Proteiniborus sp. DW1: one gene and its partner. The protein of the gene in region 1 interacts with the protein of each later gene in a pairwise test. Links are inferred from orthologs where the notes say so. Each region holds a gene or a part of one and is shown in the gene's direction. Other genes may lie near its edges.

Region 1 (8,194 bases):
GGGCTAATAAACAAACCATATTGTTCTTGAACAGAAGGGGATTTTCAACTTTTATTTCTTGTAGAAAATGTGGCTATGTTGTAAAATGTAAAGAATGTGATATTTCTTTAACCTACCATATGTCACAAAATACTCTAAAATGTCACTATTGTGGCTTTGCCTTAAAACCACCAACAATATGTCCTAGTTGTGGTAGTAAATATATTAAGTATTTTGGTACAGGTACACAAAGAGTAGAAGAAGAGATTAAGAGATTATTCCCTAACGCAAGAGTTTCTAGAATGGATTTGGATACTACTACAGCAAAAGGAAGTCATGAAAAAATATTTGAAAAAATGAAAAAGGGAGATATTGATATCCTTATTGGAACTCAAATGATAACAAAGGGCTTAGATTTCCCTAATGTGACTTTAGTAGGAATAATAGCGGCTGATCTCACACTAAATATACCAGATTTTAAGGCTTCTGAGAGAACATTTCAGTTATTAACACAAGTTGGAGGTAGGGCAGGAAGAGGAGAATATGATGGAAAGGTAATTCTTCAGACTTATGAACCTGAGCATTATAGCATAATGACTGCTAAATCTCATGATTATGTAAATTTTTATAATAAAGAGATATCTATAAGAAAAGAATTTAACTATCCACCATTTAGAGATATAATAAATATTATAATATCGGGAGAAAATGAGAAGGATACTTACAATGTGGCTAGCTCAATAGCAAGAGATATTAGGCTTGAAGTATTTAAACAGATCGATAGTGCAGAACATAAGGAAACCATTATAGGCCCCATGGAGGCTCCAATATATAGAATAAAGAATAAGTATAGACGTCAAATTATTATTAAAGCAAAGAGAAGCAATATTACTTTGATAACTAAGGCAATAGATAGGGTAAATAAGGATAACATAGAAAAAAATAATGCTAAGAATATAAGTGTAAGCATTGATTTTAATCCAGTTTCAATTATTTAGGAGGTTATAAAATGGCCATAAGACAGTTAAGGTATGAAGATGATCCGATTTTAAGGAAAAAATCTAGAGAGGTAGATGTAATTGATGAGAGAGTTAAGATTTTAGTACAGGATATGCTTGAAACAATGTATAAGGAAGAAGGAGTTGGCCTAGCAGCTCCACAGGTTGGTGTTCTTAAAAAAGTAGTGGTAATTGATATAGGTGAAGGGCCAATAATACTAATAAATCCTTATATAGTCCGAGAAGAAGGAGAAAACATTGATTTAGAAGGTTGCTTGAGCATACCAGGAAAAAGTGGTAAGGTGTGTAGACCTGAAAAAGTGACAGTAGAATATTTAGATTTAGGTGGAAATAAGAATGTAATTGAAGGAACTGACCTTTTAGCTAGAGCGCTTTGCCATGAAATAGATCATTTAAATGGAATATTGTATACTGATAAGCTAGTAAGTATTGAAGAGGAATAGGAGTGTTAGGATGAAAGTTGTATTTATGGGTACTCCAGATTTTTCTGTGCCAACACTTGAAGCACTATATAATAATGGACACCATGTATCTCTTGTAATTTCTCAAGCTGATAAGGCAAAAGGAAGAGGCAAGAAAGTTCAATATACACCAGTAAAAGAAAGAGCCCTTGAACTTGGATTAAATATATATCAGCCTGATAATGTTAATTCAAGCGAAAGTGTTGAAATAATTAAAAATGAGAATCCAGATGTAATAGTTGTAGTAGCCTATGGGCAAATTTTAAAAGAAAGCATATTAAATATTCCTAGGTTTGGATGCATAAATGTTCACGCTTCACTTCTTCCTAAGTATAGAGGAGCAGCTCCAATCAATTGGGCAATAATAAATGGTGAAAAGACCACAGGTGTGACTACTATGTTAATGGAAAAGGGATTAGACTCTGGTGATATGCTACTAAAAAGAGAGGTTGATATACTTGATGGGGAAACAGCAGGTGAGCTACATGATAGGCTGATGAAATTAGGAGCAGAACTTCTAATAGATACTATTGCGGATTTAGAAAGAGGTTCTATAATTAGAATTCCACAAGATCATGAAAAAGCTACTTATGCACCTATGATGTCTAAAGACCTTGGAAAAATCAACTGGAATGAAAAAGCCATCGATATTCAAAACTTAGTTCGTGGTACACAGCCATGGCCAGGAGCATTTACAACATATAAAGAGAATAATATAAAAATATTGGAAGTAGATATTGTAAATAAATTCAATGATGAAGAAAGTGGTAAGGTAGTTAAAGTTAATAATGAAGGAATATATGTAAATACTTTAGATAAATGTATAGCCATAAAACAAATTCAGTTTCCAGGCAAAAAAAGTATGTCAGTATCAGATTTTTTAAGAGGGAATGATTTTGAAGTAGGGGTTCTATTAAAATAAAAATTAACTTAAATAATATCTAATAGAACTCATATTAAATAATACAGCTTTTAAATTGCTGCAATAAAAAAGAGGTTAAGGGGCTGTCTAGTCCCTTATTTTTGATTAAGCCACTGCATAAAAGATTTGCATGGAGGCAAATATTTTAATATTTGCTTATATTATGAGGTGAAATAATGAAAAAAAACCCTAGAGAAGTTGCAATCAAAATTTTAAACGAAATTAATGAGGAGAAGGCATATTCTAATATATCTATAACAAGAAATATTGACAATGATTTGAGTAGTTTAGATGAGTCCTTAATAAGAGAAATAGTCTATGGAGTTATGGAAAATAAACTTTTAATAGACTGGGTTATAATGCAATTTTCTAAAGTGAAGCTTAGAAAAATTGCACCTATAATTAAAGAAATTTTGAGAGTTGGGGTCTATCAAATACTCTTTATGGATAGAATACCAAATAGTGCTGCTGTCAATGAATCAGTGAAATTAGCAAAAAAATATGGTCATAAAGGTTCTATAAGTTACGTTAATGCCATACTGAGAAATATCTCAAAAGATATAAATGAATTAAAATTACCTGAAAAACATAAAAACCCTGTTGAATATTTATCAGTAAAGTATTCTCATCCTAGATGGATGGTAGAGAGTTGGTTAAATGACTTTGGTATGGATTTTACTGAAGAACTTTGTATTGCCAATAATGAAAGACCTAAATTAAACATAAGAGTAAATACCTTAAAAATTTCCAAAAAAGATTTAATGGATAGGTTAGAAAGTAAAGGATTTATTATAGGTGAAGGCAGCTATGCATATGACTGTATAATTATATATAATCCTGTTAGAATTACAGACACAGATGAATTTAAAGATGGACTATTCCAAATACAAGATGAAAGCTCTATGTTAGTAGCTCAAATAATGGATCCAAAGCCAGGTGACTTTGTAGTGGATGTTTGTTGTGCACCAGGAGGAAAGACAACTCATATTGCTCAAAAAATGAAAAATAAAGGTAAGATAATAGCTAGAGATATTCATGAACATAAACTTAAGCTAGTTGAAAGCAATATAAATCGATTAGGAATTAAAATTATTGATACAGAAAAGTATAATGCCCTAGATTTAGATGAAAATTTAGTGAATAAGGTTGACTGTTGTCTTGTGGATGCCCCATGTTCAGGCCTAGGATTAATAAGAAGAAAGCCAGATATTAAATGGAGAAAGGAAAAAGACGATTTATCAGCAATTACAAAATTACAATTTGAAATATTACTAAATGGCAGTAAATATGTTAAAAAAGGTGGGACGCTTGTTTATAGTACATGTACAATTCAAAAAGAGGAAAATATTTATCTAATAAGAAAATTCATTGAATATAATAATGATTTTCGATTAGTTAGTTTTGAGGATTGTATAGATAATGTTGAATTGAGTAAATCAGCTGCAAATGGATATATTGAACTATATCCCAATATTAATAATACTGATGGCTTTTTTATTGCAAAGATGATTAAAATATAGATGTTTATAGTTAAATTTTTATTTATTATGATATAATATATTATGTCTTGCAATATTTGTAGGAGGGATTATTTGGACAAAACTGATTTAAAATCGCTTGAAATAGAAGAATTAGAGGAAATATTTCTAAAACTTGGAGAAAAAAAGTATCGAGCAGCCCAAGCATTTAAATGGATGCATCAGAAGATGGTTTCTTCTATAGATGATATTACAGAACTTCCTCAGGGGCTCAGGGACAAGCTGAACTCTAATTATAGAGTCAGTAACCTTAAGATTGCGGAGAGACTAGATTCTAAACAGGATGATACCATAAAATACTTATTTGTACTAGATGATGGAAATGTTATTGAAAGTGTGATGATGAAATATAAACACGGAACTTCTGTATGTCTATCTACTCAGGTAGGATGTAGAATGGGATGTGAGTTCTGTGCTTCAACCAAAAGTGGTTTAGTACGTCATCTATTACCAGGAGAGATACTGGAACAATTTTATCAGATACAGAAAGAACAGAATATTAGTATTTCAAATGTAGTATTAATGGGTAGTGGAGAACCACTAGATAACTATAATAATGTAATGAAATTTTTCAAAATCATACATGATAAGAATGGACAAAATTTAGGCTATAGACATATTACAATTTCAACATGTGGTCTTGTACCTAGAATTTTTGACTTAGCAGATGAGGGAATACCCATTAACCTATCTATTTCTCTTCATTCTCCATTTGATGAGGAGAGAAAAAAGATTATGCCAATAGCTAAGAAATACAGTATACGCGAGATAATGGAAGCATGTAGTTATTATATTGCTAAAACAAACAGAAGGGTAACCTTTGAGTATACCTTAATTAAGGATGTAAATGATCATCAGAAGGACGCATTAGAAATAGTTAAATTGCTAAAAGGTATGTTGTGCCACGTTAACCTAATTCCTCTTAATACTATAAAAGAATTTAGTCATACAAAATCTAATGAAAAATCAGTACTTAAATTTAAAGATATTTTACTTAAAAACGGAATAAACACTACTATAAGGAGAGAAATGGGTGCAGACGTAAATGCTGCTTGTGGACAATTAAGAAGAGACTATATTGAAAGGGGATACTCTTAAACTACATTATCTTGTGAAGCGGGGTGTTAAGATGTTTATATGTGCGTGTTCAGATGTGGGTAAAGTAAGAAATATAAATCAGGATTCATATTATTACTCAGATGATGACAAACTACCTTTATTTGTAGTCGCAGATGGTATGGGAGGTCACAATGCAGGTGAAGTGGCCAGTTCTTTAGCAATTGATACAATTAAAGAAAGCTATTGCAGAGATAAAGAGAATATTATTCAAGGTAACCTGGATATTCCAAGGTTTATAAATACAACATTATTAGAGGCTAATAATAGAATATTAAAGGAAGCTAAAGATAATCAAAGTTGTGTAGGTATGGGAACTACAATCACCTTAGGGATTATTCACTATAATGAGATATTTATTGGGCATATGGGTGATAGTAGAGCATATTTATTTAGCGAACATGAACTGTATCAGTTGACCCAAGATCATTCTCTTGTAGCTGAATTAGTTAGAAATGGAAGTATTAGCAATGAAGAAGCTATTCATCATCCCCAAAAGAATATTATTACAAGAGCATTAGGTACTGATACTGAAATAAAGGTTGATATAATTAATAGAAATCTAAATGATGGTGATCTAATAATATTATGTACTGATGGACTAACTAACTTAGTAAGCGATGAGAAAATAAAAGAAGTATTAAATAGTTGTGAGGATATACGACAAGCTTGTTGTTTACTTACAGATGTAGCAAATGAAATGGGTGGTTTTGATAATACAACAGTTATGATTATTAGATTTGTTGAAAAGAGGTGAAAACATGATTGGGAAAATATTAGGAAATAGATATGAAATCCTCGAAAAAGTTGGCGGTGGAGGAATGGCTTTAGTCTATAAGGCTAAATGCAGATTACTAAATAGGTTTGTTGCTGTAAAGATACTAAGATCTGAATTCATACATGATGAAGATTTTATTAATAAATTTAGAAGAGAATCTCAGGCAGCTGCAAGTTTATCTCATCCTAACATAGTAAGTATTTATGATGTAGGTGTAGAGGATAACATTCATTATATAGTAATGGAATTTGTTAATGGAAAAACCTTGAAGCAACTAATAAGAGAGAAAGGGCAGCTTAGTATAGAAGAGTCTCTAGACATTGCTATTAAAATTGCTGAAGCCTTAAGCCATGCCCATGAAAACCATATAGTTCATAGAGATATTAAGCCTCATAATATTTTAGTAACAGAGGATGGTATAGTTAAGGTAACTGATTTTGGAATTGCCAGAGCTGCTACTACCTCTACAGTGACTAATACAAGTAACGTTATAGGCTCTGTTCATTATTTTTCACCAGAGCAAGCTAGAGGTGGCTATACTGATGAAAAATCAGATATCTATTCTCTTGGAGTAGTTATGTACGAAATGATTACTGGTACAGTGCCTTTTCAAGGGGATAGTCCTATTTCTGTTGCTTTAAAACATATACAAGAGGATATAGAACCTCCATCTCATATTGATAGCTCTATCCCTTTGGATTTGGAAAGTATTATTATGAAATGCGTTCAAAAAGACCAAAGCTTAAGGTATAGTGATATCAAAACTCTATTAAGTGACTTAAAAAAATTTAGAAATAGTGACGAAATTCACATAAGTAATTTCAACGATTCACCTACTAGAATTATTCCAAGAATAGATGATACTTTGATAAACCAAGAGGGAAATGATTCAATGAAAAATCAAAGAAAAAAAGTTGATAAACGTAATATGAATAGTGATAACATCTATAAAGATGAAAAAGGAGGCTCATCTAAGTTAGTTACATTAACAGCAATTATTTTAGCCTTATTGTTGACTATAGGGATAACTGCAGGATTTCTTTGGCTTAGAGGCCAGATACAGGGTCAGGAAGTAAAGGTAATTGATGTTAGAGGGCTTCATAAAGATGTTGCAGAAGAAAAATTAAACGAAATTAACCTTGTTTTGAGAGTGAAGAGTGAAGTTTATAGTAGTGAATATGAAAAAGGTCATGTAATAGATCAAAGTGTAAAAGCTGGAGAGACTGTAAAAGAAGGATATCCTATTGATGTTACAATAAGTAAGGGCGTAGAAGAAGTAGATGTTCCATATGTAGTTAATAAACATATAGATGAAGCTGAGAATCTTTTAGAATCTGAGGGACTGCGCAGTGTTCCCGAACGTGTTTATAGTGACATTCCAAAGGATTACGTTATAAGTCAAACACCAGAAGAAAATCAAAGAGTGCCTAAGGGTTCTACAGTGAAATTAGTCGTTAGTGATGGACCTGAGATAAAATATGTTATTGTACCAAATGTAATCGGAGAAAATATAGATAAAGCTAAGAATGAGCTAACAAACTTAGGATTAGTTGTAGACATCAAGTATGAGTACAATGAAAATGTAGATAAGGATATCATAATATGGCAAGACCTTACTGCTGGCTCAGAAGTTGAAGAAAACACAACTATAAAACTAACGGTAAGTAATGGTCTGGAGGATATGGAAAAACCAGATGGAAGTGACAAAAAAGAAACAGATGTAGACGAAATAATAAACAATAACCTATCTATTATATTACCAAAAGATAAAAATGAAGTTGAGGTCAAAATATATAGGATACAAGATGGAGAAAGAGAAGTAATTTATAATGAAGTTCACAGTACAAGTGAAGAATCTATATCTGTTTTAGTTGAGGGTAAGAGAAGTGCAAAGTATGAGGTTTATTTTGATGGTGTGTTTATTGATGAAATATAATTATATAAAGGAGAACTGATTTATGCTAGAAGGAATTATTATTAAAGGCATAGGCGGTTTTTATTACGTAAAAGTAGAGAATAAAGTCTATGAGTGTAGAGCTAGGGGGCTTTTTAGAAAGAATAAAACCATTCCTCTTACTGGAGATAGAGTTTTAATTAGAGTTAACGAAGAGGACAATACAGGCTATGTAGAACAAATATTAGATAGAATTACTGAACTAAAAAGACCTCCAGTTTCAAATGTAAATCAAGCTATAATAGTGTTTGCTGCGCAAAAACCAGAGCCTAATTTATGGCTTCTAGATAGATTTTTGCTTCTAGCATCATATCAGGAACTAGATGTGATAATATGCATAAATAAATATGATTTGGATACCGATGGAAAAGCAGATGAGATTTATAATATTTATCATAATGCAGGGTATAAAATAGTGAAAACTAGC
Region 2 (8,279 bases), on another replicon or contig:
TTAGGGATAGAGCTTAATGGTGCTAGAAGATGGGTTAATTTAGGTTTTACTACTTTTATGCCATCAGATGCTATTAAAATAGGGTCGATTATTTTTCTATCATCATTTTTATCTAGAAGAAAAGATGATGTAAAGAAGTTCACTAAAGGATTTATTCCAGCATTAATTATAATTGGGATTTCTTGTGGACTAATAATTATGCAGAGAGATTTAAGTACCAGTGCTACACTAGGAATGGCTCTTTTTATACTATTGTTTGTAGCTGGTGCCAATATATTTCATCTTTCTATTCTTGGCGTATTGGGTATAGCAGGAGGTACTTTAGCTATAGTAGGAGAAAAATTTAGAAGGATGAGATTTACAGCTTTTTTAAATCCCTTTGCACCAGAAGTTAGAGATAATTATGGATGGCAGGCGATTCAATCTCTTTATGCATTAGGTTCGGGAGGACTGTTCGGATTAGGTTTGGGTAAAAGTAGGCAGAAATTCTTTTATATTCCTGAACCCTACAATGATTTTATTTTTGCAATAATTGGTGAAGAACTAGGTTTTTTAGGGTGTGTAACTGTAATGCTTTTACTTCTTCTTATAATATGGAGAGGTTTAAGAATTGCCTTAGGTGCGAAGGACCTATTTGGATGCTACCTTGCATCAGGAATAATAGCACTTATTGCAGTACAATCATTGATACATATAGCAGTTGTAACCTCTTCTATGCCTACTACAGGAATTACATTGCCTTTTATAAGCTATGGAGGAACATCACTAATGATGTATATGGCAGCTGCTGGAATTCTGCTAAATATATCAAGACACTCGGATTTAGATAGGAGCTGAGAACATGAAAGCATTGATTACAGGCGGAGGCACAGGAGGGCATATTTATCCTGCTTTAGCTATTGCTAGAAAAATCAAAATGGAATACAAAAATGTAGACATATTATATGTAGGGACAGAAAAAGGTTTAGAAGCAGAGATAGTTCCAAAGGAAGGTTTTAAATTCAAAACAATTAGGGTAAAGGGATTCAGTAGAAAACTTTCAAAGGATACCTTTAAATCTATTAAAGAATTATTCTTAGGACTAAATGATGCAAAAAAAGTTATTAAGGAATTTAAGCCTGACATAGTCATAGGTACAGGTGGATATGTATGTGGTCCTATTGTTTTAACTGCTGCTCTAAAGAAAATACCTACAATTATACATGAACAAAATGCTTTTCCAGGAGTTACAAATAGAATTCTTTCCAGATTTGTAGACAAAGTTGCAGGCAGCTTTGAGGAATCAAGGAAATATTTTAAGGATGTAAATAAGTTAGTTATAACAGGCAATCCAATTCGTCAGGATATTGTAGGATATAATAAAGAAGTTGCATATAAGGATTTAAACATTGATCCTAATAGACCATTTGTATTATGCTTTGGAGGCAGTGGGGGCCAGAAAAAGCTTAATGATGCAATGCTTGATGTCATTGTTAATAATAAAAACAACACTAGTATTCAAATTATTCATGTAACTGGTAAAAGGCTATATGATAGTTTTATGGAAGGCCTGAAACAAAAAGGTGTAGATAAGCTAACAGATAATATTAGAATATATCCATATTTTTTTGAAGTACCAAAGGCATTATCTATTGCTGATGTAGCTATAACTAGTGGTGGTGCAATAGCCATAGCTGAAATAACTGCAGTAGGCATTCCCAGTATACTAATACCAAAGGCATATACAACAGAGAACCATCAAGAATATAATGCTAGAGCATTAGAGAAAAATGGAGCAGGTATTGTAATTTTGGAAAAGGATTTAAATGGTGAGTTATTGAATAAGGAAATTATTAATTTATTATCTGATAAAATTAAATTAAAAGAAATGGCAGAAAGAAGTAGAAAAATGGGTATCATTAATGCAGATGATAGAATACTTAATATATTGAGAGAATTGTTGGGAGAGTAGTTTAGTAGCAGTAACACCTTTTTTGAATATGCATAAAATAGATATATACTGTTTTTTACATACAGTTTGGAGCATATTCTGGAGGTGTAATAATGAGTAAGTATATCATAGAAGGTGGCAGGAGGCTAGTTGGAGAAGTACCAGTAATTGGAGCCAAGAATGCGGTGCTACCTATTTTAGCAGCAACTGTTATAAACAACAATACAAGTACTATTTTTAATACTCCAAATTTAAGAGATGTAGAGGTTATGGAGCAAATTTTAGTGTCTATAGGATGTAAGATCAATAGAGTTGACAATGTAATCTTTGTAGACTCAAGAAATCTCTCTAAAATAAAAATACCAGAAGAACTTGTAAGGGAAATGCGCTCGTCCATTATATTAATGGGAGCAATGCTGACTCGATGCGGAGAGATAGTCGTAAGCTATCCTGGGGGATGTGAAATTGGTCCTAGACCTATTGATTTACACCTAAAAGCACTTAGACAACTAGGAGCTACTATTGAAGAGTCCCATGGCTTTTTACACTGTAAAGCGGAGAAGTTAAAAGGTTGTGATATACAGCTAGATTTTCCTAGTGTAGGTGCTACAGAAAACATTATGCTAGCTGCTGTAAAGGCTGAAGGTACTACTATAATTAGAAATGCAGCACGTGAACCTGAGATAATTGATCTTCAGAATTTCCTTAATGGGATGGGAGCTAAGATTCATGGAGCAGGAACAAGCATAATAAGAATTGACGGAGTAGATAATCTTACTAGCGTAGAACATACTATAATACCTGATAGAATAGTCGCTGGTACCTATATGGTTGCTTCCGCAATTACTGGTGGAGAAGTTATACTGAAAAATATAGAGGTGGAACATATTCAATCTATAATAGCTAAGCTAAAAGAAACAGGATGTATGATATATAATAACTGTACTACTTTAAAAATAATTGGTCCTAAAAAGATTAATGCTATTGAAACAGTTCAAACATTGCCATATCCTGGATTCCCTACAGATATGCAAGCACAAATGATTGCTTTACTTAGTATTGCCAATGGAACAAGTATAGTTACTGAGACAATTTTTGAGAATAGATTTAAACATGTAGAAGAACTTGTTAGAATGGGTGCTAATATAAAAATTGCGGGGAAGGTTGCTATAATTAAGGGAGTAAAAGAGCTTACAGGAGCAAAAGTTACTTCAAAGGATCTAAGAGGAGGAGCTGCATTAGTTTTAGCAGCTTTGGCAGCTAATGGAACCACAGTAATTGAGGATACTTTTCATATAGAAAGAGGTTATGATAGTCTAGAAAAGGACCTTCTTGCTTTGAATGCAGACATTAGGAAAGTTTAGGCAGCGTATGCTGCTTAAGACCTCAAGGACAAGCCTATTGGAGGGTAATAATGGGTAAAATAGATAAAAAAATAAAAAAGAAAAAAAACAGGCTTATATTTTTTATTATTATACTACTAGCTTCAACTTTTTTTATTCTCTACACTAAGACAAGCTTCTTTCATATTTCAAGTGTAGAGGTCAATGGAAATGATAAAATTACAGATGAAAAAATAATACTTGCATCAGGCATAATAATAGATGAAAATATATTTAAAATAAACTTAAAAGTGGTAAAGGAAAATATATTATTCCATCCATATGTAAAAGATGTTATAATCAGGAGAAAGTTACCAAACAAGATATTAATTGAGATAGAGGAAAGAAAAGAGATTGCTATTATAAACTATACAGGTTCATATGTATATATTGATGAGGAAGGTATTATTCTAAACATATTATCTGAAAAAAGTGATGAGGAAATTATTGAGATATATGGAATAGAAATAATTAGCCCCAAAATAGGAGAAAAGATACAATTTAGTGATGAAGAAATGATGCCAAAAGTTTTTGAGTTTATTAATAGCAGCAGAATGTTAGGGATATCTAAATCTTTTGAAAAAGTGACCATTGACGAAAACAATAATGTGGATATTTATATGGAAAGTGGAGGAAAGGTTGCATTCGGCACCTTAGATGATGTAAAATATAAATTGAATTTTCTTATATCCATTTTAGAAGAGTTAGAAAGCAAAAATCAAGGATATCGAACAATTCATTTAGATAAAGGAAATAATGCAATCATAATTAAGGAAAATGATTAGGAGTGGGAAAATGAATGATATTAAGAGCAAGGTAGCTATAATCTTAGTTTGTATTGCATTAGGTACAATTCTAGCAATTCAATTTAAGACTGTTGAGAATTCAATAGGTTCTGGAACCATACCTACACAGAGAGCCCAACAGTTGGCAATTGACTATAAAAAGGTTCAAGATGAAAGAGATGCACTAAGAAATGAATTAGATAATTTAGAGGCTAAGCTAAAGCAGTATGAAAAAGGTGAAGCAGAGAAGGATGTTTATTTAGAAAACTTGTATAAAGATATAGAAAAATATAGAAATTTAGCAGGTTATGAGGATGTTCAGGGACCTGGGATTACTATTGAAATAAATGACCCTCCAGCCGAAGTTGTATTTGGCGGAGATTCTAGTATTATTGTAGATAATTATGAGTATATTCTCCAGATAATAAGTGTTCTCAACGCTACGGAAGCAGAAGCTATATCAATAAATGATCAAAGATATACAAGCTTTACAGAGATAGTTAAAGCTGCAGACCACTTAGAGGTAAATGGTTCATCTCTTGGACCACCTTTTGTCATTAAGGCAATAGGGAAGGCTGATGACTTAGAAAATTCACTTCGTATTAAACATGGGCTTATATGGTTTATGGAAAATGCACTTAATTTAGATATACACATTAAACAAGAGCAAAATATATTTATTCCTAAATATAGAAAAATTAAAGAATTTAGATATGCTCAACCAGTAGAAGAAATATCAAATTAAATTATGGAGGATTATAAAATGGGCGAGAAGAAAAATACAGGAATGGCTTGGCTTGTAATCCTTTCTATTCTTCTGGGATTTCTGTTATCTTTTCAGATGAATCAGAATATAGAGGACTATGATTTAGTTTCATTGAAAAATTTACAGACAATGAAGAATGAAATAAGCAATATTCGTAAAGAGATAGATGATATAAAAGGATTGACAGAAGAAAGAAAAAGAGAATTAGAAAAACTTAAAAGTGTAATCAATGATGAAGAGGCAGATATATCAGAACACTTAATCGAAGAGATAGATAAATTAAGGTTAGTATCAGGTTTAGAAGATGTTCAAGGTCCTGGAATTAGAATTATAATTGATGACAACAAAGATGATGAAATAGTTGGTGGTCATATAAATGATGATATCGTTCATGATTCTACTATACAAATGATTATAAATGATTTAAAGATAGCTGGAGCAGAAGCTATAAGTATCAATGGCCATAGAGTTATGTCCAGATCTGAAATTAAATGTGGTGGACCTACAATTAGATTTAATGGCAGAAGCTCAGCTCCACCATTTGTCATAACTGCAATAGGGGATCCTAAGCTACTTTATGCATCTGTAAGTGCACCAAATACCTATGGTTGGATTTTGAAGGAGGTCAATAAGCTTAGAGTCGAAACGATTATGAAGGACAATGTGTCTATACCCAAATATAACTGGGTTAATGAAGAGTTTAAGTACGCAAAACAAATAGAAGAAGGTGAATAATTGTGATTCTGTTAGCTCTTGTTGGTATAATAATTGGAGTACTGATAGGTAATTACCTACCTATAACTTATTCTGCTAGCTATTCTTTATATGTATCAGTTGCAATATTAGCTTGTCTCGACTCAGTCTTTGGTGGATTAAGAGCAGCATTAGAACAAAAATTTAATACTGAAATTTTTGTTTCGGGATTTTTTGGGAACTCAATTTTAGCAGCATTCTTAGCATATATAGGTGATAGATTAGGTGTACCTCTCTACTATGCAGCGATTTTTGCTTTTGGTGGAAGGCTATTCCAAAACTTTGCCATTATAAGAAGATTGATTTTTAGAAAGAAAGATTCAAACTAGAATCTTAATATTTTTCAAATAAAATAATAATCTAGGATCAAAGAAGGAAATATAGTTAAAAAAGTAAAGTATATTGCATATGAACTAAAAGCGAACCAATATTTTCCGATAAAATAGCTATCATATATGATTTATTAAAGAGGAAAATTAAATATTTTATAGAATAATATATTATGAAGAAGAAAAAAAGCAAATTATAAAGAAAAAAGAAGAAAAGTGGTAAGATAAGAATCAATATAGAAACTAAATAATAAATGTTTCGTATATAATAAGGGGGTAATGAAGTGTTCGATTTTGAAGTAGATGTAGAACAATTTGCGCATATTAAAGTCATTGGAGTTGGTGGTGGTGGAAACAATGCTGTTAACAGAATGATTGACAATCAAGTAAAGGGAATTGAATTTATCACTATTAACACTGATAAACAAGCTCTTCACTCTTCTAAGTCTGAGATAAAGCTTCAAATAGGAGAAAAGCTAACTAAGGGACTTGGAGCAGGAGCTAATCCTGAAGTTGGAATGAAAGCTGCAGAAGAGAGTAGAAATGAGATAACTGAAGTTTTAAAGGGTGCAGACATGGTATTCATAACTGCAGGTATGGGTGGTGGAACAGGAACAGGTGCAGCACCTATTGTGGCAGAAATAGCAAAAGAACTTGGCATATTAACTGTTGGAGTAGTTACGAAGCCTTTTATGTTTGAAGGCAGAAAGAGAATGATGCATGCAGAAAAAGGAATTGAAGAGCTAAAGAAGAGAGTAGATACATTAGTGACTATCCCTAATGATAGATTATTACAGGTAGTAGAGAGAAAAACATCTATTGTAGAAGCTTTTAGTATAGCTGATGATGTTTTAAGACAAGGTATTCAAGGTATATCTGATTTAATTGCAGTGCCTGCATTAATAAACCTAGATTTTGCCGATGTGAAAACCGTTATGTTAAATCAAGGCTTAGCGCATATGGGAATAGGGAAGGCAAGCGGTGAAAACAGAGCTACTGAAGCAGCTAAACAGGCTATACATAGTCCATTGCTAGAAACCTCTATTGAAGGTGCAAAAGGTGTATTATTGAATATAACAGGGGGACCGAATTTAGGAATCTTTGAGGTTAATGATGCTGCTGATCTTATTAGACAAGCAGTTGATCCAGATGCAGCTATTATCTTTGGAGCTGGTTTAGATGAAAACCTAAAGGATGAAATTAAGATAACGGTCATTGCTACAGGCTTTGATAGTATTAAACAAGAAAAAGTAATAGACAAGTCTCCGGTTTCTTTTGCAAATTCTAATGAAAAAGCTAAAGAAAAAACTACACCAGAACCAAAACATTTTGATACTGACGAACTAGATATTCCAACTTTCTTAAGGAGAAGAGATAAATAACCCTTTCTATTTTATAGAAAGGGTTTTTTTTCGACTTCAGTATATGACATAATTCTAATAGTAGTTGTATTATAATAGACATAAAAATAAAATGATATGAATAAAAGTTTATTAGAATGAGGATGTACAAAAAGGGGGCAGTGGTTTGTACATATATGCAGAATATCTTTTACTGGAAAATATGGTGATTAATTATATATTACTATATTTAACTGGAAAGTTTACAAAAACAGAAGCGAATAATGTTAGGTTATTATTAGCTTCTTTTATTGGAGCAGCCTATGCATTAGTCATATTCTTTCCTTTATTAATGTTTATGACAAAATTCATTATAAAGTTGGCTGTATCCATCTTAATTATAATAGTAGCTTTTAATCCGATGAAAATCAAAAAATTTATAAGACTTATATCAACTTTCTATGTAATGGCTTTTATTTTTGCTGGAGCATCACTAGCATTATTCTATTTAGCTGATATAGAGGCATACGCAGGAAATGGTATATTTTACATTAAGGATTTTCCTGTAAAAATACTAGTACTTGCTGTGTCCATATCATATGTTCTTATTAAGATAGTTTGGGGATATATTCAATCAATTTTGACAAAGAGTAAGATTTATATACCTATAATTGTTAGTTTAAACAATAAAGCTGTTGAAATAATGGGATTGTTAGATACAGGAAATTTATTAAGAGACCCTCTTACACAAACACCAGTAATAATCATTCAGTTTTCGGCCATAAAAGAACTCTTACCAAGTGAAGTACAAAGTATCTTTGAGAAATACAAAGAGAACGACTTACAGGTTATTTCAGAAATTATGATGGATAATGCTACTGGTTTAAAGTTTAGACTAATACCATTTAAATCTTTAGGAAAGGAAAATGGTATGTTAATAGGTTTTAAGCCAGATAATGTTGTAGTAAAAGATGATGAAGATAAGTCGTTTTGC

Evidence for each region.
Region 2: the proteins of rlmN (region 1) and ftsZ interact in binary tests that used the Escherichia coli proteins (3 or more experiments, as listed by UniProt). The link is inferred for Proteiniborus sp. DW1 from one-to-one orthologs.

The regions. Positions count from the first base shown.
Region 1 is NZ_FMDO01000038.1:19,408-27,601, reverse strand. Bases 3,199-5,995 are described here. They hold rlmN (dual-specificity RNA methyltransferase RlmN), read left to right. Parts: upstream 3,199-3,973; coding sequence 3,974-5,017; downstream 5,018-5,995. Other genes in these bases: pknB (Stk1 family PASTA domain-containing Ser/Thr kinase), read left to right, coding at 5,797-5,995; DW1_RS09635 (Stp1/IreP family PP2C-type Ser/Thr phosphatase), read left to right, coding at 5,049-5,792; rsmB (16S rRNA (cytosine(967)-C(5))-methyltransferase RsmB), read left to right, coding at 3,199-3,901. Outside these bases: priA (primosomal protein N'), read left to right, coding at 1-977; def (peptide deformylase), read left to right, coding at 989-1,441; fmt (methionyl-tRNA formyltransferase), read left to right, coding at 1,452-2,381; more of rsmB, read left to right, coding at 2,558-3,198; more of pknB, read left to right, coding at 5,996-7,749; rsgA (ribosome small subunit-dependent GTPase A), read left to right, coding at 7,772-8,194.
Region 2 is NZ_FMDO01000031.1:83,639-91,917, forward strand. Bases 5,397-8,278 are described here. They hold ftsZ (cell division protein FtsZ), read left to right. Parts: upstream 5,397-6,229; coding sequence 6,230-7,327; downstream 7,328-8,278. Other genes in these bases: DW1_RS08165 (DUF881 domain-containing protein), read left to right, coding at 5,397-5,598; DW1_RS08170 (small basic family protein), read left to right, coding at 5,607-5,945; spoIIGA (sigma-E processing peptidase SpoIIGA), read left to right, coding at 7,473-8,278. In the rest of the region: putative lipid II flippase FtsW, read left to right, coding at 1-837; murG (undecaprenyldiphospho-muramoylpentapeptide beta-N-acetylglucosaminyltransferase), read left to right, coding at 842-1,951; murA (UDP-N-acetylglucosamine 1-carboxyvinyltransferase), read left to right, coding at 2,044-3,294; DW1_RS08155 (cell division protein FtsQ/DivIB), read left to right, coding at 3,345-4,097; DW1_RS08160 (DUF881 domain-containing protein), read left to right, coding at 4,108-4,842; more of DW1_RS08165, read left to right, coding at 4,861-5,396; more of spoIIGA, read left to right, coding at 8,279-8,279. UniProt on the Escherichia coli protein: Essential cell division protein that forms a contractile ring structure (Z ring) at the future cell division site. The regulation of the ring assembly controls the timing and the location of cell division.